4 regions of the Thiocapsa sp. C2-2m genome follow, and region 4 is predicted to be linked to each of the others. Evidence: predicted binding sites of a transcription regulator. Region 4 holds the regulator's gene; each other region holds the start of a gene.
What was found. Region 4 encodes sigma-54, which starts transcription at its own class of promoters, with help from an activator protein. Its sites were predicted from a motif close to TGGCANGNTNCNTGCTT; they were not measured.
Positions count from the first base shown of each region.

Region 1: a site for sigma-54 is predicted at 3,738-3,754, ahead of nifL (nitrogen fixation negative regulator NifL). Genes of this name have one in related genera too.
Region 2: a site for sigma-54 is predicted at 2,289-2,305, ahead of AADX97_RS11920 (SIR2 family protein). Genes of this name have one in related genera too.
Region 3: a site for sigma-54 is predicted at 2,097-2,113, ahead of AADX97_RS01235 (TOBE domain-containing protein). Genes of this name have one in related genera too.

Region 1 is NZ_JBBWVD010000023.1:99,502-104,923, forward strand. Features, by position in the region: gene nifA (nif-specific transcriptional activator NifA) at 462-2,042, opposite strand; gene nifL (nitrogen fixation negative regulator NifL) at 2,059-3,696, opposite strand; gene rsxA (electron transport complex subunit RsxA) at 4,103-4,678, shown strand; gene rsxB (electron transport complex subunit RsxB) at 4,922-5,422, shown strand, end outside.
Region 2 is NZ_JBBWVD010000013.1:89,056-94,477, forward strand. Features, by position in the region: gene AADX97_RS11915 (DEAD/DEAH box helicase) at 1-1,864, shown strand, start outside; gene AADX97_RS11920 (SIR2 family protein) at 2,347-3,222, shown strand; partial or broken gene AADX97_RS11925 (Uma2 family endonuclease) at 3,327-3,425, opposite strand; gene purE (5-(carboxyamino)imidazole ribonucleotide mutase) at 3,422-3,949, opposite strand; gene purK (5-(carboxyamino)imidazole ribonucleotide synthase) at 3,946-5,100, opposite strand; gene AADX97_RS11940 (hypothetical protein) at 5,390-5,422, shown strand, end outside.
Region 3 is NZ_JBBWVD010000001.1:272,449-277,870, reverse strand. Features, by position in the region: gene modB (molybdate ABC transporter permease subunit) at 1-367, opposite strand, end outside; gene modA (molybdate ABC transporter substrate-binding protein) at 373-1,125, opposite strand; gene AADX97_RS01235 (TOBE domain-containing protein) at 1,223-2,035, opposite strand; gene AADX97_RS01230 (hypothetical protein) at 2,189-2,593, opposite strand; gene AADX97_RS01225 (hypothetical protein) at 2,768-3,184, opposite strand; gene AADX97_RS01220 (glycosyltransferase family 39 protein) at 3,759-5,315, shown strand; gene AADX97_RS01215 (class I SAM-dependent methyltransferase) at 5,414-5,422, shown strand, end outside.
Region 4 is NZ_JBBWVD010000012.1:55,392-60,813, reverse strand. Features, by position in the region: gene kdsC (3-deoxy-manno-octulosonate-8-phosphatase KdsC) at 1-55, shown strand, start outside; gene lptC (LPS export ABC transporter periplasmic protein LptC) at 52-678, shown strand; gene lptA (lipopolysaccharide transport periplasmic protein LptA) at 675-1,196, shown strand; gene lptB (LPS export ABC transporter ATP-binding protein) at 1,285-2,037, shown strand; gene AADX97_RS11120 (RNA polymerase factor sigma-54) at 2,219-3,703, shown strand; gene hpf (ribosome hibernation-promoting factor, HPF/YfiA family) at 3,734-4,069, shown strand; gene AADX97_RS11110 (PTS sugar transporter subunit IIA) at 4,383-4,832, shown strand; gene hprK (HPr(Ser) kinase/phosphatase) at 4,855-5,422, shown strand, end outside.

The DNA of each region.
Region 1 (5,422 bases), on a different contig from region 4:
GCCGTCCCTCCGGCGCTTAGGCCGCCGGAGCCGCCTGCATCTTCGACGCATACTGATCGGCGTTCAGCCCGGGCAGCAGGTGCATCTGGATCAGCTGGCCGACAAGCTGCGCGAGCCGCGTGTGCGCCGGGTTATCGAGCCGATGTTAGCCGGCACCGCCTTGAGCGGGGTGCCCGAGGACGTTGTTTTTGGATGGGATCGGCCCCGGCAGACTTGATGGTCGCTGCAGTCGGCGCGGTTTAAGATATTGAAAAATATATTATTAAAACGCGTCCCCGCTAAGGGCTGTGGATGCACCAAACGTCGAGCTCACTCGAAAATGACGCATGTCGCTCTGGACTCGATTTAATCGTTGTCGTTGTCGTTGTCGTTGTCGTTGTCGTTGTCGGAATCGTAATCGACAACGACAACGACAACTGTGGCAAAGGTATTCTCCCGTCGGCCGATTCTCATGCCGGGGTCTAAAACTGCCGCATCTTGATGTTGAGTGTCTGAATCCGGTAGGCGATCTGGCGCGGTGTCATGTTGAGCAGTCGGGCGGCCTTGGCTTGGACCCAGCCGGCCTCTTCCAACGCCGCGATAACACGCTCGCGCTCGTCGAGGTCGGGGTCGTTGAAGTCGATCGTGGAGGTCTTTGCGGGCGTGCTTGGAAGTGGCTCGCTCGCGAGTGCGGCCACGTTCAGGCCGGTCAGCTCGATCACGTCGCGATCGATGGTCCCCTGCGCGCTCATGACCGCAGCGCGCTCCATGCAGTTTTCGAGCTCGCGAACATTGCCGGGCCAGTCGTGCCGCATCAGGATCCGCAGGGCGCTGTCGGTGATCGAGAGCTCGCGTGCCTGCATGCGCGAGACCTTGTCCACGAGAAAGCGGGCGAGGTCGGGGATGTCTTCGATGCGCTCGCGCAGGGCCGGCATTCGGATGGGCATGACATTCAAGCGATAGTAGAGATCCTCGCGGAATTCGCCGGCGCGCACCTCGGCCTCGAGGTCGCGGTTGGTCGCTGCGATCACCCGCACATCGACCTTGAGCGTGCGACCGCCACCGACCCGCTCGAACTCGCCCTCCTGCAACACACGTAACAGCTTGGCCTGGAAGGCGGGCGTGATCTCGCCGATCTCGTCGAGAAAGAGGGTGCCGCCGTCGGCCTGCTCGAAACGGCCCTTGCGCTGGCTGATGGCGCCGGTGAAGGCGCCCTTTTCATGGCCGAAGAGCTCGGATTCCAGCAGATTGTCGGGCAGGGCCGCGCAGTTGAGCTTGATGAAGGCGGCGCGTGCGCGCGGCGAATTGTAATGGATGGCGTTGGCGATCAACTCCTTGCCGGTGCCTGATTCGCCCCGAATCAGGACCGTCGTGTTCCATTTCGCGACCTGGCGCACCTGATCGAAGACCAGTCGCATGGCGTCCGTGCGCCCGATGATGCTGTCGAAGCCGTGGGTGCCTTTGACCTCGCGGCGAAGCTTGTCGCGCTCCTCGCGTAAGGCTTGCTGCTCGGCCTCGACGGTCCGGGCGAGACGGACCGCCTGACCGATCAGGTTGGCGACCATCTCCAGGAAGCGCGCACGTTCCTCGAGCAGTCCGTCGGCCACGGGCGGCTGGGCCGCGAAGACGCCGATCGCACCCCCTTCTCCGAGTCGGATCGGCACACCGATGAAGGGCAGGTCCGGATCGTAGAGCCCGAGTCGATCGAGGAAGCGCGGCTCGTCGCCGATGCGCGGCAGGATCCACGGCCGATTGCGGGAGAGGATGCTGCCGATCACGCCCTCGCCGGGCTGATAAGCGATCCGGTCGGCGGCCTGCTGGTCGTCGGTATGGAGCGCGCTGATCAGCAGCTCGCCGCGATCCTCGCTCAGGAGACTGACCATTCCGTGTCGAAGGCGTCCGCGCTCGTGCAGGACGCCGAGCACCGCGCGCAGGGTCTGGCGCAGATCGAGCGAACGGCTGAGCACCGAGCTCACCTCGAAGAGGGCGCCCAGTTGGGATTCGAGCAGATCCAACCGGCAGGCCTGCTCGGCGCTGCCGGGGACGGGATGGTCGGCATTCATGAGGGTTCGTGCAAGCTCAGTCGTCGGCGGAGACGGCCGTCAGTGACAAGCGAATTCGGCAGCCATCGGTCATCATCGGGTCGACCTCGATACTGCCTCCGTGGGCGTTGACGATCTCTTGACTGAGGGCGAGACCCATACCGGCCCTGCCGCGACGGTTGCGCCAACCGATGTAGAAGGGCTCGAACACGCGATAGCGGTCCGCGGACGGGATTCCCGGACCCTTGTCTTCGATCTCGACCTCGACGGCCTCGTCGACCCGGCGGGTGGTCAGGCGCAGCTCGCGGTGCGCGCGGCTGGATTCGCAAAGTGCCTGAATGGCATTGTCGATCAGGTGCTTGAACAAGGCGCGCAGTTGGTTCTTGTGGCCCGGCAGCTCGGGAAGGACATGCGCCGGGCGCCAATCGACCACGATCCCCGTGGCCAAGAGGCGGTCGGTCTCCAACTCCAGAACCTGGCGCAGGAGCTCGTTGACGTTGACCATGACCCCGGCCTCGCGTGGCTCCTCGGGCAGCGCCGAGGTCAGGGTCGCGAGCGCCTTGGCCCCCGAGACGCTGATCTGGTCGAGCATCCCGGCGAGCGTGTCGACGTTGCCGGCGCCGCCGCGCACCATGGCTGCGGCGGCATTGATGACATTGAGCGGGACCTGAATCTGATAGATGGCCGCGGCGAGCGCCTCGCGCATCCCGTGCATCAGCTGTTGCTCGGCAAGCCTGGCGCGCAGGTTTTCCAGATGGGCGCGCTCGATCTCGCGCCGCCGTGCGGTGACCTCGCTGGCCAGGAGCAGAAGGCGCCGGTCACCCGGGGCCTGACGACCGAAATAGGTCCGAGCACTGGCGTCGGTCTCTTCGACCGGTGTCCCGGAGCAGGCGAACCAGCGTGGCCCCATCGAGCCCGGAATCTCGATGCCGATCTCGACATCCTTGAAACCGCGCCCCTCCAAACAGGCCGCGAAGGCATCCACGCCGAGCTGATCGCTGACCGCCGCGCGCAGGACATCGGCCGGCTCCTTGCCGCGCAGGTCGCCGAGCAGCTTCTTGTACTCTTGATTGTCCAGGATGATCCGGCCCTTGCTGTCGAGCAGGACGACGATCACTGGGGCCGCATCCAGAACGGTCTCGATACGGGCCTTCTGTTGACGCAACGCCCCCTCGAGCTCGTGGACCTTGGTCGCGTCGCGATGCATCCCGAGGAAGTACTGCAGATCCCCGTCGCGATCCAGAACCGGTGAAATGATTAGCTCGGCCAGATAGTCGCGCCCTGACTTCGTGCGGTTGACCAGAGTGCCGGTCCAGGTCTCCTTGCGCTGGATGGTCCGCCACATCTGCTGGTAGACGGTTTGAGGCGTCGCATTGCTCGAGAGGATCGACTCGTTCATGCCCAGAACCTCCTTGCGGCTGTATCCGGTCAAGGTTTCGAAGGCACGATTCGCATAGAGGATCGCCGCTTTGTTGTCCGTAATGGAGATGGCCACGGGCGACTGCTCGACCGCCTCGAAGAAGAGGCGAGGGGGCAGCGGATCCAACGCATTGCCGCCCATCAGTGTCAGTGCCTCCACGACCTCGATCGGGGTTCCGTCGGGCGGCGAGGCCAGAAACTCGCCGAGTGCGTTGATGACCTGCTGGACGGTGTCCGGGGCTTCTCGGACCGGCACGGCGCTCTCCTGAATTCGGACTCGGATTGGGTCAGCTGAAAAAGCAATGTTGATGCCGTCGGGCATCAAGTGGCTCAGGCGGTTTAGGCTGGACCGCCGATCGATCCCGGTCGGCCGCTCCACCTCGATACCCTTGTGAGTTTTACGACATTTGCCTCGCAGTGCAACATGGATTTCTGTTGCCACCGCGACAGCGCTGATTTCTGCAATCGTCCGGCGGGCATGCCGGCGACCGGGTCGACGCAGTCTCAAGTCGCTGAGCGCTCCCCGATAGCGGCCCGGTGATGGCGCCTCCGCGGCGCCTGCGGCTATCCGCAGCGAGCTCCCTGCGTCGCAGGCCCCGACACATGGCACTGCATTTGCTGCAGGCCATACATCAAGGTCGCGATCCAAGGGCGTTCTCTCGATGGGCGAGTATGTCATGTTGATTCTCGGCACGGCGTTGGTCAACAACGTGGTGCTGGTCAAGTTCCTCGGACTCTGTCCCTTTATGGGGGTGTCGAACAAGCTCGATTCGGCCCTGGGTATGGGCTTGGCCACGACTTTTGTTCTAACCCTGGCCGCGGTCGCGAGCTGGCTGCTTGAGTTCTTTGTCCTCCAGCCACTGGATATCGGTTTCCTGCGGATTCTGACCTTTATCCTGGTCATCGCTGCGGTTGTGCAGTTTACCGAAATGGCGGTGCGTAAGCTCTCGCCGGCACTGTATCAGGTGTTGGGGATCTTTCTCCCGCTCATCACGACAAATTGCGCCGTGCTCGGCGTGGCCCTGTTGAACGTCCAAGAGGAGAACGGTTTCCTCGAAAGCGTCCTCTACGGTTTTGGCTCCGCGCTCGGCTTCACGCTGGTCATGTTGCTGTTCGCCGGGATGCGTGAACGCCTGGCGCTTGCACAGGTGCCGGCGGCCTTTGCAGGCGTGCCGATTGCCTTTATCGCGGCCGGGCTGCTCTCGCTGGCGTTTATGGGCTTCGCGGGGCTTGCATGAAACTCCGGAGCGCGACCGGTGCGACAGGCATGGATGGAGGACGCGCTCGATCTTTTGATCGGTCAATGGCCGTCGCAGGGCGCGTTCCGGAGGATGAAGAATCGATGGATGAGGCTCGCTGCTCGGGCGCGACGCTTTTCGAGACGGATGCCGACGGGTTCGGGCCGGGTTTCGGAAGGCATCGGGTCGGCAGTTCCCCGGCCGCCATCGGCATGACGAATTCTTAATCGAGATCACAATACGATGATTGCCGCGATCTTCAGCCTTACGACTCTCGGTTTGATCTTAGGCTGGCTCCTGGGTCTTGCCTCGCGTTACTTGAAGGTCGAGGGCAACCCGCTCGCCGAGCGGGTTGTCGAGCTGCTGCCCGGTTCCCAGTGCGGTCAGTGCGGTTATCCCGGATGTACACCGGCGGCCGAGGCGATCGCTTCGGGCGCGGCATCGGTGACCATCTGTCCGCCGGGCGGTCGCGCCCTGGCTGAGGAGCTTGCGGGTGTGCTCGGCGTCAGCGTCGACCTGTCCGGTGTCGCCGACAAGGCGCCGGCGATTGCGCATATCCACGAGAACCTCTGCATCGGCTGCTGCAAATGCTTCAAGCGCTGTCCGACCGACGCGATCATGGGGGCCAACAACATGATCCATAGCGTCTTCGCCGACGCCTGTACCGGCTGCGAGCTCTGCTTCGACGTCTGCCCGACCGAGTGCATCGAGATGCGTCCGGTCACGCCGACCCTGCAGACCTGG
Region 2 (5,422 bases), on a different contig from region 4:
CCCCGACACGAGTATCGGCTTCGGCCAGCTCGGCCTAGCCCCCGCAGTCGCCAAAGCTGTCGAGGATCTCGGTTACGAGACACCGACACCGGTTCAAGTTCAATGCATCCCGCACCTGCTCGCCGGACGCGATCTGCTCGGCCAGGCCCAGACCGGCACCGGCAAGACCGCCGCCTTCGCCCTGCCCCTACTCAGCCGCGTCGATCCCACGCAGCGCGGCCCGCAGGTCCTAGTGCTGACGCCAACCCGAGAGCTTGCGCTCCAGGTCGCCGAAGCCTTCCAGGGCTATGCCCAGCACCTGAAGGGTTTTCTTGTGCTGCCGATCTACGGCGGTCAGGGCTACGGCCTGCAGCTGAGCCAGCTCAAACGCAATCCGCAGGTGGTCGTCGGCACGCCCGGGCGTGTGATGGACCATCTCAAGCGCGGCACGCTCGCGCTCGACATGCTCAAGACGCTCGTCCTGGACGAGGCCGACGAGATGCTCAACATGGGCTTCGCGGAGGATATCGACTGGATCTTCGAGCAAACCCCGCCCGGACGCCAGGTCGCGCTTTTCTCCGCCACCATGCCCGCGGGGATCCGCCGGGTCGCGCAGACCCGGCTGTCGGACCCGATCGAGATCCGCGTCACGGCCGACTCCGAGACGGTCGACACCATCGACCAGCACCACTGCGTGGTCACCCGTTTCCACAAGCTGGACGTGCTGACCCGCATCCTGGAGCTCGAGCCGTTCGACGGCATGCTGATCTTCGTGCGGACCAAAAACGCCACGGTCGAGCTGACCGACAAGCTCAAGGCGCACGGCTTTGCGGCCGAGCCACTGAACGGCGATATGAGCCAGGAGATGCGCGAACGCACCGTGGAGCGGCTCAAGCAGGGCCTTCTGGACATCTTGGTCGCGACCGATGTGGCCGCGCGCGGGCTCGATGTGGAGCGGCTTAGCCATGTCGTGAACTACGACATCCCGACCGATCCCTCCGCCTATGTCCACCGGATCGGGCGGACCGGGCGCGCTGGGCGGGCCGGGCGCGCCATCCTCTTGGTGGAACCACGTGAACGCGGACTGCTGCGCGCGATCGAGCGCACCATTCGACGCACCGTCCCGGCGATGGAGCCGCCCTCGGCCTCCCAGCTCAGCGAGTCGCGCATCGACCGCTTCACCGCCGAGCTGCGCAAGACCTTGACCGAGCAGGATCTCGACTTCTTTTACCGCTTGGTCGCGCGACTGAGCACGGAACAGGAGCTGGAGATGATGGACATCGCCGCGGCGCTGGCCTATCTCACTCAGCGCGAGCGCCCGCTCGATGTCAAAGCGGATCTGCCGCGCCCCGCGGCAACCCGGCCCGAGCGTCCGGAGCGCGGCCCGCGGAGCGAAGGTCGCGACGGGGAACGTCCGCGCGCCGCCCGCGACGGCGAGCGTGGCGCAGCGCCACGGCGCGACGGGGCTCGCGAAGACAGTCGCGACCGCCCGCGTCCGCAGGGACGCGGATCCGAGGGACTCACCAGCTATCGGATCGAGGTCGGCCACCAGCACGGCGCGACCCCGCGTGAGATCGTGGGCGCCATCGCCAACGAGTCCGGGCTGGAGGGCCGCTATATCGGCCGGATCGACATCCGGGACGATCACTCCTTGGTCGATCTCCCGGAAGGTATGCCGCGCGAGATCTTCAACCATCTCAAACGGGTCTACGTCCGTGGGCAGGCGCTGCGGATCTCGCTCGCGGATGGCTCGGCCGGTGGGACGCGGCGCAGCGGGGCAGAAAGCGCCGCCGGCGCTGGATCCGATCAGCCATCTTATGAACGCAAGCCTCGGGAGCCGGGATTCCATCAGGAACGACGCCGCAAGCGCACGGACCCGAGCTGAACCGCGTCCGAGATTCGGCTCAAGGCTTGAGAGCGGGGCGGACGTTCGAGTGCTGCCTCGGACCTGGAGTTGACGCAGTTCAGGAGATTTAGGCGATTCCCGGAAAATCCCATACCCGTAGGTTGTGCTGACGATAGGAAGCACAACTTTCGCCGGCGGTTGGTTGTGCCTCGCACGGCTCGGCACAACCTACGGCTCGCTTGGCGTGGAGCGCTCCCGTGCGCAGCTTGGCATAACGGTTTCCGGAATTCGCCTTAGGGGAAAGGTCAGATGTCAAAGGGCAAGGGGCAAGGGGCAAGGGGCAAGGGGCAAGGGTCAAATGGATTGGGCTGGATTGTCGGGAAGGGAACAAGGGGGCGGAGGTTCGGGGACATTAGAGGTGGCGTACCGCTAGGGACTGGCTGGGATCTTGGGACATAGGAGGTGGCGCTGTTCTTGCTTAGCCACTCAGTGTTCTCTCTCGGTCGCTATAGGTCCTCAAGATGCTTCAACGACTCGCCGCCGCGCTCACGCGTGGTGATCTGATTCCCTATCTCGGTCCCGGCGCGCTCGCCGGCGTGGTGGATACCGCCACCGGCGAGCCCATCCCGGCGGACAGCGACAGCCTCATCCTCGCGATGAACAACGGCAAGCCCATGTCGCGGCGGCTCATGTGGGAATTTCCCCGTGCGGCCATGGACGTTGAGCTCAAGCGCGGACGCAGCGCCGTCAACCGCTTTCTGGATACCACCTACGGCCAGCGAACTTGGACGCGCGCGCCTCTGCATGACTGGCTGAAGGACCTGCAGCCGCGCTACGTGATCGATATCAATCGGGATACCCAGCTGCAGGATTCCTACCTCGGGGTCCCGCATACCCTGGTGCGCGGCATCGCGCGCATCGCCGGCACCGACTATCGCTTTCGGCTCGATCACTACGACGGGGCGGCCTACCGCCAAGTCGATCTGGAGGAAATCGATCAGCGCCTTCCGGTGCTTTTCAAGCCGATGGGCAGCCCGCGGCCCGACGCGACCTATATCGCCTCGGATGCGGACTTCGTGGATTACCTCACCGAGCTGATGGGCGGATTCGGGATCCCCGCCTTTCTAAAGACCTATCGGCAGGAACGCCAATACCTCTTTCTGGGGCTGCGTCTACTGCGCGATACCGAGCGCATGGTGATGTCGGATCTGATCTACGGGGCAGGAACACCGGCCGGCTGGGCGCTGATTCCGGATCCGACGGACAAGGAACGGCGGTTCTGCGAGAGCAAGGGGGTCGAGGTCGTCGAGGCGGACATTCCGGATTTGCTTGCTGCGGCAGGGCTCGGGGATACGGTGGGGGAGTTGATTCCGGCCACGCATGAGGTCGGTTGCTGAACTGAACCGCGTCCGGTGGATCCACGCAAGGTCTTCGGGCTGGATCGACGTCGTCGGTGCCAACCGATGTCGGTGGTGACGCGGTTCAGGATAGGAAAAGCGGGCTTGACGATCCAGTCGAACCGCTCCGTGTTCTCCGCCATCGGCTGTCCATCGCTCTCGGGGTAGGGATCGTCCGGATCGAAATAGGCGAGCGGGTTCACGTGGATTGCTCCATCGCCGCGACCTTCGCCATCACCATGGATTCGAGATCCTGCTTGAAGCGCACGATGCGCTCGCGCACCTGCGCGTCCGAGGCGCCGATGATTTGGGCGGCGAGGATCCCTGCGTTCTTGGCGCCGTTGATGGCGACCGTGGCCACCGGCACGCCGGCCGGCATCTGCACGATCGAGAGTAAGGAGTCCTGCCCGGAAAGGCTGGAGGTCTTCACCGGGACTCCGATCACCGGCAAGGGCGTGATGGCGGCCGCCATGCCGGGCAGATGTGCAGCACCGCCGGCACCCGCGATGATCACGCACAGGCCCCGAGCGACCGCACTCTCGGCATACTCGTAGAGCCGTTTGGGCGTGCGGTGCGCCGAGACAATGGTCATCTCGTAGGGGATTCCGAGCTCGCCAAGCACGGTGGCGGCATCCTGCATCACCGGCAGGTCTGAATCGCTTCCCATGATGATGCCGACCCGGGCCGGGCGATCCGCCGACGACGGGGGTGGGTTGGATGTGGTCATGGGTGATCCTCTCCCGAGATCTCGATCAGAAGACGGACCCGCTCGGCCTTGATGCGGGCCTGCTCGATGTCCCGGTCAAGGACCGTGACATGGCCCATCTTGCGATAGGGCGAGGTCGCCGCCTTGCCGTAGAGGTGCAGACAGACGCCCGGAATCGCCAAGGCCTCGGCCATCCCCTTGATGACGGGGCGCCCGCGATGACCTGGCGCGCCCAGCAGGTTGATCATGGCCGCGGGGCAGAGCTGCTCGGTGGACCCCAGCGGCAGACCCACAACGGCGCGCAGATGCTGCTCGAACTGATCGGTCATGTTCGCTTCGATGGTGTGATGACCCGAGTTGTGGGTGCGGGGCGCGACCTCGTTCACCAGCAGATCGCCCGCCTCGGTCAGAAACATCTCGACCCCGAAGATGCCCACGCCGCCCAAGGCATCGACGGTGCGCACCGCGAGCTGCTCAGCCGCGGCGGCCGTTTCCGCCGGGATCTGCGCCGGGGCCAGCAGCATCTCGAGGACATTCGCGTCGGGGCGAAAACACATCTCGACCGCGGGATAGCAGCGGTGATCCCCGTCGAGCCCGCGGGCCACCAGCACCGCCAGCTCCTTGGCCGCCGGGATGAAGCGCTCCACCAGGGAAGGCACGGGCAGATGCGCGTCGAAGTCCTCGGGGCCGTCCAGGATCGAGACGCCTCGGCCGTCGTAACCGCCGCGACAGGCCTTCTGTACCAGCGGATAGCCGAAGGCCGCGAAGGCGTCGGCCGAGGGCTCGGGCATCGGCTCGAACGACGCCGTCGGGATGCCGGCCGCACTCAACGCCCGCTTTTGCGTGAGCTTGTCCTGAATCAAGGCGAGAACCGTCGGCGGCGGCTGGATATTGTGGCCCTCGCGCCCGAGCTGAATGAGTGTCTCGGCATCGATGTCTTCGATGTCGAAGGTCACAACATCGCAGGCGTCGGCCAGCTCGCGCAGCTTGGCGGGGTCGTGATAGGCACCCACAATCTGATGCCCCGAGACCTGACCGGCCGGGGAGCCCGGTGTCGGGTCCAGCACCACGCAGGTGCAGCCGATCCGTTTCGCGGCCTTGGCCATCATGCGGCCGAGCTGACCGCCGCCGATGATGCCGATACGTGCTATGGGAAGGGGGAAGACGTCCATGCGGTGAATCATCGGCGCTCGGGAGGAAATTGGAAAGCCCCAATGCCGCGGCGCGCTTTGCCGAGCATGCAAACCGCCCCTGGATCGATCTCGATGACGCCGACGCGTCGAATGGTCTACTCTTGGAGGCACGGGAACGGCCGGAATCCCTCGACATCCATCGGGTGAACCGTGCGCAATACCGAGCGAGGTCGGAGGAACGGCCGTTATGCCATCGTGGCGAGACGACTCGACCGAAGCACCCGATCCCGCCCGACAGGACAGGGCGACACAAGATCGCCGGAGACGCATGCGCGATCGCGAGACGCCGAAGATCGCCTCA
Region 3 (5,422 bases), on a different contig from region 4:
GCGGTCGGTCGCCGATGGCCTCGAAGGCGTTCTGCACCGGCTGCACCATGAAGGGCAGGGAATAGAAGACCGAGGCGACCACCAGACCCCAGAAGGTGAAGGGCAGTACGCCGATGCCCAGCGCCTGTGTCAACTGGCCGACCGGTCCGTTCGGCCCCATCGTCACCAGCAGGTAGAAACCGAGCACCGACGGCGGCAGGACCAAGGGTAGGGCGACCACGGCCCCGACCGGCCCCTTCAGGCGCGAGCGGGTGTGCGCCAGCCACCAGGCAATGGGTGTCCCCACAACGAACAGGATCAAGGTGACCACACCCGCAAGGCGCAGGGTGAGCCAGATCGATTGAAGGTCGGTTTCGCTTAAAAACACGGCGCTCAGATCTCATAGCCGAAAGACGTGATGATGGCTCGGGCCTCGTCGCCCTTGAGGAACTGCATCAGCGCGGCGACCGCAGGCTTGTCCTTTCCCGGCGAGAGAACGACCGCATCCTGGAGGATCGGCTTATGCAGCGAGCCCGGGATGATCCAGGCAGAGCCACCCGTGAGCTCGCCCTTTTCCATCACCTGGGAGAGGGCGACGAACCCCACATCCGCATTGCCGGTGCTCACGAACTGGAAGGTTTGGGCGATGTTCTCACCGGTCACGAACTTCGGTTGGACTTGCTCCAGCAATCCCAGCCCGGTCAGGACCTCGATCGCTGCGGCGCCGTAGGGGGCTGTTCTAGGGTTCGCAATGGAGACCTTGTTGAAGTCGCCGGATTTCAGCACGGCGCCGTCGCTGTCGACAACGTCGGGTTTCGATGACCAGAGCACCAGTGAGCCGATGGCATAGGTGAACTGGGTCCCCGAGACCGCGGCCCCCTCATCGAAGAGTTTGGTCGGCGTGGTGTCGTCGGCGGACAGGAGTGCCTCGAAGGGTGCGCCGTTCTTGATCTGCGCGTAGAACTTGCCGGTCGAGCCATAGGCGGCCTTCACCACATGCCCGGTCTCTTTCTCGAAGGCGGCGGCGATCTCCTTCATGGGTGCGGTGAAGTTGGCGGCCACCGCGACCTGGATGTCGTCGGCGAGCGCGGGAGCGCAGGCGGCGGCCAGCAGAAAGGTGGCGAGCGTGGATCTTGTCGTTTTCATCAGGTGTCTCCGGGGTGTCGAGTACAGGTTCGGCGCCATGCGTCATATCCAGTTCGATATAACGCATGGCGCGTTTGAAATGGGCTTGGGCGCCTGCTCAGTCCTTGACGGCCAGAATGACGTGAGGTGCCTTCACGAGTGCGCAGGCACGCCCACCCTCGGTGATTCCGAGATCCTTGGTGCTCTCCATGGTGATGATGGCGGTCAGGCGGGCGCCGCCGTCGAGGCCGAGGACCACCTCGGTATTGACGGCCCCGTCGGTCACGCGCTCGACCGTTCCGCAGAGTCGATTCCGCGCCGAGGTCTTGAGCCCGCCGTCTTCGGTCGCCAGGATGACGAACGACGCCTTGATCAAGGCATAGGCTTCGGCGCCCGGCGCCAGTCCGAGCGACTGGACGCTCTCGTTGGTGACAATGGCGACCAGCGGGGTGCCGCCGACATCGAGTGTGACCTCGGCGTTGACCGCGCCCGGTTTGACGGAAGCGACCACTCCGCGCAAATTGTTTCTGGCACTGACTTTCATACTCAAAGCTCCGATCAAGGTGTGAAAGCGATCGAAATCGCAGATGCCCGCGCGCAGGCGCGCAAGGAATTTTTTGTGCTCCCGCTCGGCCGTCTCGTAGACGGTGATCAATCGGAGTCCCTCGTCCGTGAGCTCGGTGCCGCCTCCATGGCGTCCTCCGGTGCGTCGCTGCACCAGAGGCTGCGGCGAGAGGTTGTTCATGGCATCGACCGCGTCCCAGGCGTGCTTGTAGGACATGCCCATCGCCTTGGCCGCTTGCGAGATCGACCCGGTTGCACCGATACGGCGCAGCAACTCGATGCGTCCCCGTCCGACGAATCCCTGTTCGTTGCGGTCCAGCCAGAGCGAGGCAGCGGTGTCGAGACGGTCGTCGGGCGTGTCGGTCATGGTCGGTGTCCAGGGTCCGGTGATGTCGTTATCTTCGCAGAGATATAACGCCAAGCAGATAAAGCACGAAGCGTGCCGAAACTTTATGGCTTGGGCGTTCGCAGTCGCCCGCCGCGTCATTGAATCCGAGCATCTCCTGCCGTCAGGTCGATTTCAGCACGGCATCCGCTCGTCGATGCTCAGCGCGCTGGTCGCGGCGTCTTCATCGCCGAGCGACTCGACCCGGCGGTGAACCAGCCAGCGTCCGTCGCGCAGGCGCCAGGCGCTGACGGACTCGCTGTAGGACACCGCGAGGTAATACTCCTCGTCGTCGTCGGAGCGGACATCAAGCCGGCGGTAGTCATAGGCTTGGAAGCAGGGGATGTCGTGCCCGTCATGACCGACAACCCTCCGAGCGGCGACCTCGTGATCGCGGAATACCCGGAACGAGCAGGGCGGCACGACGAGATCGATCCAGATCGGGCACAGATCCTCACGCCACGCTGGTCGACAGGCCCGCTGGAAACCGCGCCTGCCGGGCGGGGGTCGGTGTCCGTAAAGACATGGCGCGTTCGTCATGGTGTTGGCTCCTGCCGTTCGATGGAGAGGCGTTCTAGACCGGGATCCGCGCCCGGATCCTCGCTGGCGTCCTCGACGCTGTGGATCTGTCGGTGTTGCGACAATCAGACCGTCTTGAGCGGAAACCCGACAATACAAATGGAATTGCGGTGCGGCTGACCGGGGCGCGATCGATCAGCCCAGAATTTTTTCATAGCTGCGTCGCAGCAGATCAAGCTCGACCGGCGGAAGGTTTCTCGCCTGGGTCAGATCGATGAAGCTGCTGCCGTGCGCTTGTGCCGTCTCGAAGGGTGGATCGAGACTCGTGAAGCGGGCGAGGAAGACCTCGGTGCGCTCCTCGCCTGCGGCGATCTCGCAGCGAAACCCCGACTCCATCTCCAAACTGCCGCTCGGCAAGCCGAGGCGGATCTCGGCGTCGCGCAGAACCAGCGCGGGGTGGGTCACGACCTTCGGTAAGCCACCGCTGCCCTCGTCGATAGCCGCCTCCTCCGGCAGGGCTGCGAACCCGCAGACGCCGCCGTAGGGCAGCCTCAAGAATCGGGTGCGGGCACTGGTCGACTGCTTGTGGTACATGATTAGGCGCGGAGCCATCGGCGAATCCCCTTCGGCGTTGAACCCGGCGAGACGCCGGGGTGAGGTCGTGCAACGGGTTTCGATGCTAAACCGCGTCCAGAGCGAGATGCTCACTTTCGAGTGAGTTCGACGTTTGGTGCATCTACGACCCTTAGCGGGGACGCGGTTTAGAATTTAGTATTTTTTAAGACTTTAAACCGCGCCAGCTCCGACAGTCGTCGGGGCTGGCGCGGCCAAGCCATCCCAACGAATGACGCATATCGCACCGGGCGCGGTTTAACTCCGGCGTTCGTCAAGTCTGCCGGGGCTGATCCCATCCAAAAACATCGCATACCGCTCTGGGCGCGGTTTATGCAAACCTCGCGCCGAACTGCCGATATGCGTGTGCGCCTCAAGCGCCTTCGGTGTTGTGCCGCGCTCTGAGCCTCGGGCGCCGCTGGCGGTCGGGCTCTTGTCACGATTCCTTCATCAAGCCAGACACTCGGGTGTCGCATACTTGAATCCAGGTTGAACCTCGCGCCCGTCCCGCCACTGCCAGATTCGGTCTTGCGATCTCGTGTTCTCCGCTCCTCGCCGCTCGTATGTCTCGTCCGTGTCCTCGAATCCAGGCCAGGCTCGGCTGTGGGCGCTCGGGGTCTTGATCCTTCTCATGCTTGTGACCGGTTTCCGGCTGATCGGGCTCGACCATCTCCCGGTGTGGCACGACGAGGTCTTTACGCTGGTCCGCGTCTTCGGCCACCCGGCGGATCTTTGGGAGACGCTGTTCAGCGGCCGGCTCCTCACACCCGACGAGATCCTGGCATTTCAACGGCCGGATCCTTCAAAGGGCTGGGAAGAGACGCTGCGCGCACTGGCCGAGCATCCGGAGCATGCGCCGCTCTACTATCTGCTGGGACGATGGGCGGCAACGCTTCCGCTTGATCCGGTGACGGCGCTGCGCGGGACCTCCGCTGCGTTCGGGCTCTTGCTGCCGCTCGGTGCATTCTGGCTGATGCGCGAGCTGTTCGGGCGTGGCCTGGTGCCCTGGGTGGCGGCCGCTGTGGTCGCCTTCTCGCCCCTGCATCTTCTCTATGCCCAAGAGGCGCGCCAATACGCGCTCTGGACGCTCTTGGTTCTGACCTCCAGCGCGGGCCTGCAGCGTGCCCTGGACCGAAACAGACCGCGCGACTGGTGGCTCTACGGGCTCATGATGACGCTTGGTCTCTACAGCCATCTGTTGTTCGCCCTCATGGTCCCGGTCCATGCCGCCTACATCGGACTCGGGGCAACGCGGTTCTCCGAGTGTCGGTCGGGCAAGCGCGGCCTTCCGGTGCGTGCATGGCTGCTGGCGGTGAGCGCGGCCGCGGTCCTCTTCTTGCCGTGGATGGTCGCGCTGGTCTCGGGATTCGGAGATGCGGTCGGTCATACGCAGTGGATGGAGCGAGCCGTCGGCGCGCAGCGCAATCTGCTGGCTTGGGCCGGGCACATCACGCGTGCCTTCCTGGATGTGGGCCCGCATACGGACCCGCCGCGCCTCGCGCTCCTTCTGCTGGGTCCGATCGCCGTCGGCCTGAGTGTCTATCTGTTCCGCGCGCCTCGCCCGCGCATGTGGCTGCTGGTGCTGATCGCCGCAGCCTATTTCGGCGTCGCGCTCGGTCCCGACCTGTTGCTCGGCGGAAGCCGATCGCTGCATGTGCGCTATGGCTTGCCGGCCGTTCTTGCAGCGCAGTTGATGGTGGCCTGGGGCATCGGCTCGGCGCTGGCCCGCCGCGACAGGACTCGTGTCTTTGCCGCCGCCGCGTTGGCGCTGATCATGGTCTTCGGGGCGCTTTCGCAGTGGCGTATCCTTCAGGCCGAGACCTGGTGGACGAAGCATTTCAGCGCTTCGAACCCCGAAGTCGCGCGGCTGGTGAATGCGCTCGATCGCCCGCTGGTCGCCGTGAGCCCGAGCGGTGTTGCAGCCGGCGAGCTGGTGTCCTTGGCCTACCATCTCGACGACCGGGTCCGGATCTGGGGGCATGGCGACCCGGGCGTACACGTGACGCTGCCGGATGGGTTCGGCAGCCTGGTCATGCTGTTGCCGAGCGCGGAGCTCGGCGCCGCGATCGGCCCGGAACGCGTGGCGGAGCCGATCGCCGGGACCTGGCAATGGCTTCTCGTGCGTCGGTAGCCGGATGTCGGTGTGGACATGACCAGTGATGTAAGATTGGTGAGGATTGCCCGCCGCGAACCGTGGCCGCGGCCTTTTTACGCTGATCGATTCAACCGATGCCCAGA
Region 4 (5,422 bases):
GCTCGTCATGGAGGCGCAGGGAACCTGGGCGCGGATCGTCTCCGGCACGCCATGAGCGGACGACTTCGGGTCAGCGACCTGCCGATCTGGTCCTCACGGCAGTGGATGCTCGCCGCCTTCTTCGTCGGCTCCGGACTGTTGGGATGGTGGCAGCTGCGCCCCGAACCCGAGCCGGCCGCACCCGAGGTCGAGCGTGCGCGGCTCCCGGATTATGTCGTTGCACGCTTCACCGCTGTCGAGACCGACGACACGGGCAAACCGAGCCGGCGCTTGATCGCCGAGGAGCTGCGCCAGTATGTCGAGGAGGATCTCTCGGAGCTGGATCGCCCGCGCATGACACTCTTTCAGCGTGAAGGCGAGACCGAAGCCGAGCCCTGGCGCGCACGCGCGAATAGCGGCCTGGTCCTCCCCGGCGGCGAAGAGGTCCGTCTCGAGGGCGCCGTGGAGCTTGAGCGCAAGGGTGACGCGAGTCGGCCCGCCACCCGGATGGAGACCGAGCTGATGCGCATCTGGCACAAACAGGCCTTCGCCGAAACCGATCGACCGGTCCAAGTCAACAGCGCGTTGGATCGGCTGACCGCGACCGGGATGCGCCTCTGGTACGACGAGCCCGTGCGTGCCCAGTTCGACGGACGCGCACATATCTTTATCGCACCCGAGCAGATCGAGGAGCCATGAGCGACAGAGGATTCTACGACCGTCAGCGCCGGGGCTCCGCCCTGGCCGCGACCCTGGCCTGCGTCATCACCCTCGCGTGCGCCACGGCGGCGGCGCTCGAGGACGATGCGAGCCAACCCATCCTGATCGAAGCAGACGATGTCGAGGTCCTGGAGGCGGAGAACACCAGTATTTATGTCGGCAATGTCCAAGTCGACCAGGGGAGCATGCGGCTTCTCGGCGATCATGTGACCGTTTACCATCGCGACGACCGCCGCCCGCGCTTTATTATCGCACTCGGCGCGCCGGCCAGCTTCAAACAGCTCCTCGACAACGACGAGGGCGAGGTCCTGGCCTTCGCCAGGCGCATGGAATACGACGCCGACAAGGACGAGCTCACCCTCATCGAGGACGCCTTGCTGATTCAGGGAGCCGACCGCGTCGCGAGCGAGCGCATCGTCTATGATCGCGCCCGCGCCCATTTCCGTGCGGGGGGCGGCGGACGGGTCAAGATCACCATCACGCCGGAGGAGGAATGAAACTGAACCGCGCCGGAGGCAATCACCGGGGTCGATGCGGGAGCGCATTTCGGATGCCGCCAATAGCCTCGGAGCCAGCGCGGTTCAGATGAACGACCTTGTTTCGGGTAGCCGGTCCAGCACGTTGCGCGCGGAGCATCTGAAGAAGAGCTATCGCGGCCGTCAAGTTTTACGCGATGTGAGCGTCGGCGTGGACGCCGGCGAGGTCGTGGGCCTGCTCGGACCGAACGGGGCGGGCAAGACCACCTGCTTCTATCTAATCGTCGGCCTCATTCCCGCGGACGAGGGCCGTATCGCGCTGAGCGGGCAGGACATCACCCTAAAACCCATGCATGCGCGCGCACGCGCCGGCCTGAGCTATCTGGCACAGGAACCCTCGGTGTTTCGCAAGCTCAGCGCGCGCGACAACATCCTCGCCATCCTGGAGGCGCGCGGCGACCTTTCTCGGGCTGATCGCAACCTGCGCTGCGAGCGCCTGCTCGAAGAGCTCGGGATCGCCCATGTCGGCGGATCGCTCGCGCTCAGCCTCTCGGGCGGGGAGCGACGGCGCCTCGAGATCGCACGCGCGCTCGCGGTCGACCCCCTGGTGATGCTGCTCGACGAGCCCTTCGCCGGGGTCGACCCTATCGCCGTCGGCGACATCAAGGCCATTGTCTCGCATCTGCGCGATCGCGGGATCGGCGTGCTGATCACCGATCACAACGTGCGCGAGACGCTCGATATCTGTGATCGAGGCTACATCATCAGCTCGGGGTGCGTCATCGCGGCGGGCACCCCGGCGCAGCTTCTGGCCGATCAGCAGGTCCGCGATGTCTACCTTGGCGCGGATTTTTCCATGTAGGGGCGAGCCCGCATGCGCATCGGCACGTGCATCGGTTGGCTGCTCTTTCCGAGATGTTGGGTGTAAGATGGGATCCTGCCACGGCTGATGACGCCTTCACCGGACTGAAACGGCTAGAATCGAGCAGCATGGGCCATGGCGGCCACCTGATCGAACACCTCGAGAAGCGCATCCGCGATCCATGAAGCAATCCATCCAGCTTCGGCTCGGCCAGCACCTGACCATGACGCCTCAGTTGCAGCAGGCGATCCGTCTGTTGCAGCTCTCGACCCTGGAGCTTCAGAAGGAGATTCAGGAGGCGCTGGATACCAACCTGATGTTGGAGGAAGGCGACGACGCGGACCGCTTCAACGCCGGCGAGGAGCAGCAGACGGGCACGATCCAAAGCGAAGATATCGAAACACCGCGGGGTTCGGTCGAGCAAGCCGTCGACCGCGAGATTCACGCCGAATCCAACGAGATGCCCGAGGAGCTGCCGGTCGACACGCTCTGGACCGATGTCTTCGATTCCTACTTGCCGAGCACGTCGCACGGCTCGGACGACGGTTCGGATTACGATCCCTTTGCCCAGCAGAGCCGCCCTCAGACACTGCTCGACCACCTCGCGTGGCAGCTCAACCTCTGCAGGCTGAGCGAGCGCGACAACATGATCGCCCAAGCGGTCATCGATTCGATCGACGCCGACGGCTATCTGCGCATCGATGTCGACGAGCTGCTCCTGACCATCGACCATCCCGAGATCAGTGCAGAGGAAGTGGAGGCGGTCGTTCACCGCATTCAGTCCTTCGACCCGCCGGGCGTGGGTGCCCGCAACCTTGCGGAATGTCTGCTGATCCAACTGAGTCAGCTGCCCCCCCAAACGCCATGTCGGAGCGCTGCGACGGCGATCTGCCGCGACGGGTTCGAGTATCTGGCCAAGCGCGACGTCGCCTCCCTGGTGCGTCAGTTGAAGGAACCCGAGGAGACCGTTGCCGGTGCGCTGACGTTGATCCGTCGGCTCAATCCGCGCCCCGGAAGCCTGATCGCCGGCACGCCGGCCCAGTATGTCGTCCCGGATATCTTCGTGCGCAAACGCGAGGGCCGATGGTCGGTCGAGCTAAATCCCGAGTCGATGCCTAAACTCAGAGTGAACGCCGACTATGCGCGCCTGATCCGGCGCGCCGATCAAAGCGCGGACGGCGTCACCTTGAAGAGCCATTTGCAGGAGGCACGCTGGTTCATCAAGAGCCTGGCCAGCCGCAACGACACGGTGCTGCGCGTCGGCGCGAAGATCGTCGAGATGCAGCAGGAATTCTTCGAGCACGGGGACGAGGCGATGAAGCCGATGGTTCTGCGCGATGTCGCCGAGGCATTGGAGCTGCACGAGTCGACCGTATCTCGAGTAACCACACAGAAATTCATGCATACGCCGCGGGGGAGCTTCGAGTTCAAGTATTTCTTTTCCTCGCACGTCAACACCGCTTCCGGCGGGGAATGCTCGTCGACCGCGATTCGCGCCCTGATCCGCAAGCTGATCGCCGCCGAGTCCGCGAAAAAGCCCATGAGCGACAGCAAGATCGCACAGGAGCTTGCCGATCAGGGGATCAACGTCGCGCGGCGAACTGTCGCCAAGTACCGCGAGGCCATGGGGGTTCCACCCTCGAACGAGCGCAAGCGCCTGGATTAACAGGCCGTTTGAACCATAAGGAGTCAACAGATGCAGATCAACCTGACGGGTCATCACATCGACGTCACCGACGCGCTGAAAGGCTACGTCGACACGAAGTTCGAGCGCCTTGCGCGGCACTTCGACCACGTCATCAACGCTCATGTCGTTCTGAGCGTTGAAAAGCTTGCCCAAAAGGCGGAGGCCACTCTGCATATCAACGGCAACAAAGTCTTTGCCGACTCTGTCCACGAGGACATGTATGCCGCGATCGACGGACTGATCGACAAACTCGATCGCCAAGTGCTGCGCCACAAGGAGAAGAAGAGCGATCATCGCGGCGCGAACCCGAAGATCAGCGAGGGCGAAGAGCCCGATCGGATCTGACGTACCCGAGACCTCCGAGGGGCGCTCCTGCCCGTCGAAGGCATTTAACGAACGGGATCCGGCACGGGGTCGGCAGACGCAATCGACGGCCCCGACCGGAGCATCCGAGGACAGACCCAATACGCGCCGCTTTTTTGGCGTTCCGGTCGTGACGGCACAGTTCAAGAATTTGTTTCTAGCCACTAACCACTAAACACTAACCACGATATTCAGGATCCATGAGCAGACACCTTCGCCCGCCATCGCCGTGCGGACAGCGATCCAGAAGCCAGCCGAAGTGCCGCTTACCAGCGGCGCACGGGAGCCGATACCGATGCTCAGCCCCGCACTGATCAACGAGGCCCGGATCGGTCAAGGGCTTGAGATTGCCAGCAAGAAGCGCTTGCTCGAGACCCTTGCCGAGCTGCTTGCCAACGACCACCCACGCTTGAGCACGGAGACTGTCTTCGAGCGCCTTCTCGAGCGGGAACGGCTCGGAAGCACCGGTCTAGGCCACGGCGTCGCCCTACCGCACGCGCGGGTCAAAGATGTCTCGCACGTCATCGGCGCTTTCGTGCAAACCACGCGTGGGGTGGATTACGACGCGGCCGACGGCGAGCCGGTCGATCTCGCCTTCGCGCTCTTGGTTCCGGAGACCGCGACCGAGGAGCACCTCCAACTGCTCGCCTATCTGGCGGGTCGCTTCAGCGAGTCCGCAACGCGGTCACGACTGCGCGATGCCGACTCGCCCGCGGTCATTCTGGACCTTCTGAAGGCCACCTAGCGGTCGAGACGGGCCGCCAGCGATGATCGACAGCCTGCAATCCCTGATCGACCAGACCGGACCCCGGCTCAAGCTGCGCTGGATCACGCCGGAGCCGGCGACCGCGCGCCCGCTGCGCGGCGACGATCCGGGACGCTCCCGGCAGTCGTTGATCGGCTCCCTGAACTGCATCCACCCCAATCGCCTGCAGGTCATCGGACACGCCGAGATCCTCTACCTGGCGGATCTGGGCCGGACCGCCTTCGGCGAGACCGTGGACAAGCTCTTCTCGGATCATCCGGCCGCCGTCATCTTCTCCGACGGCATTGATCCGGAGTTTGCCTTCCGCGAGGCCGCCGAGCGGACACACACGCCGCTGCTCGGCTCCTCCCTGGGCGACGAGGAGCTGATCAATCATCTGCGTTATTTCCTTACCCATGCGCTCGCCGAGCGCCGCACGGTGCACGGCGTCTTCATCGAGGTCTTGGGCATGGGCGTCCTCCTAGTGGGCGATCCGGCCGTCGGCAAAAGCGAGCTGGCGCTCGATCTGATCGCGCGTGGCCATCGCCTCATCGCCGACGACGCGCCGCGTTTCGCACGCATTGCCCCGG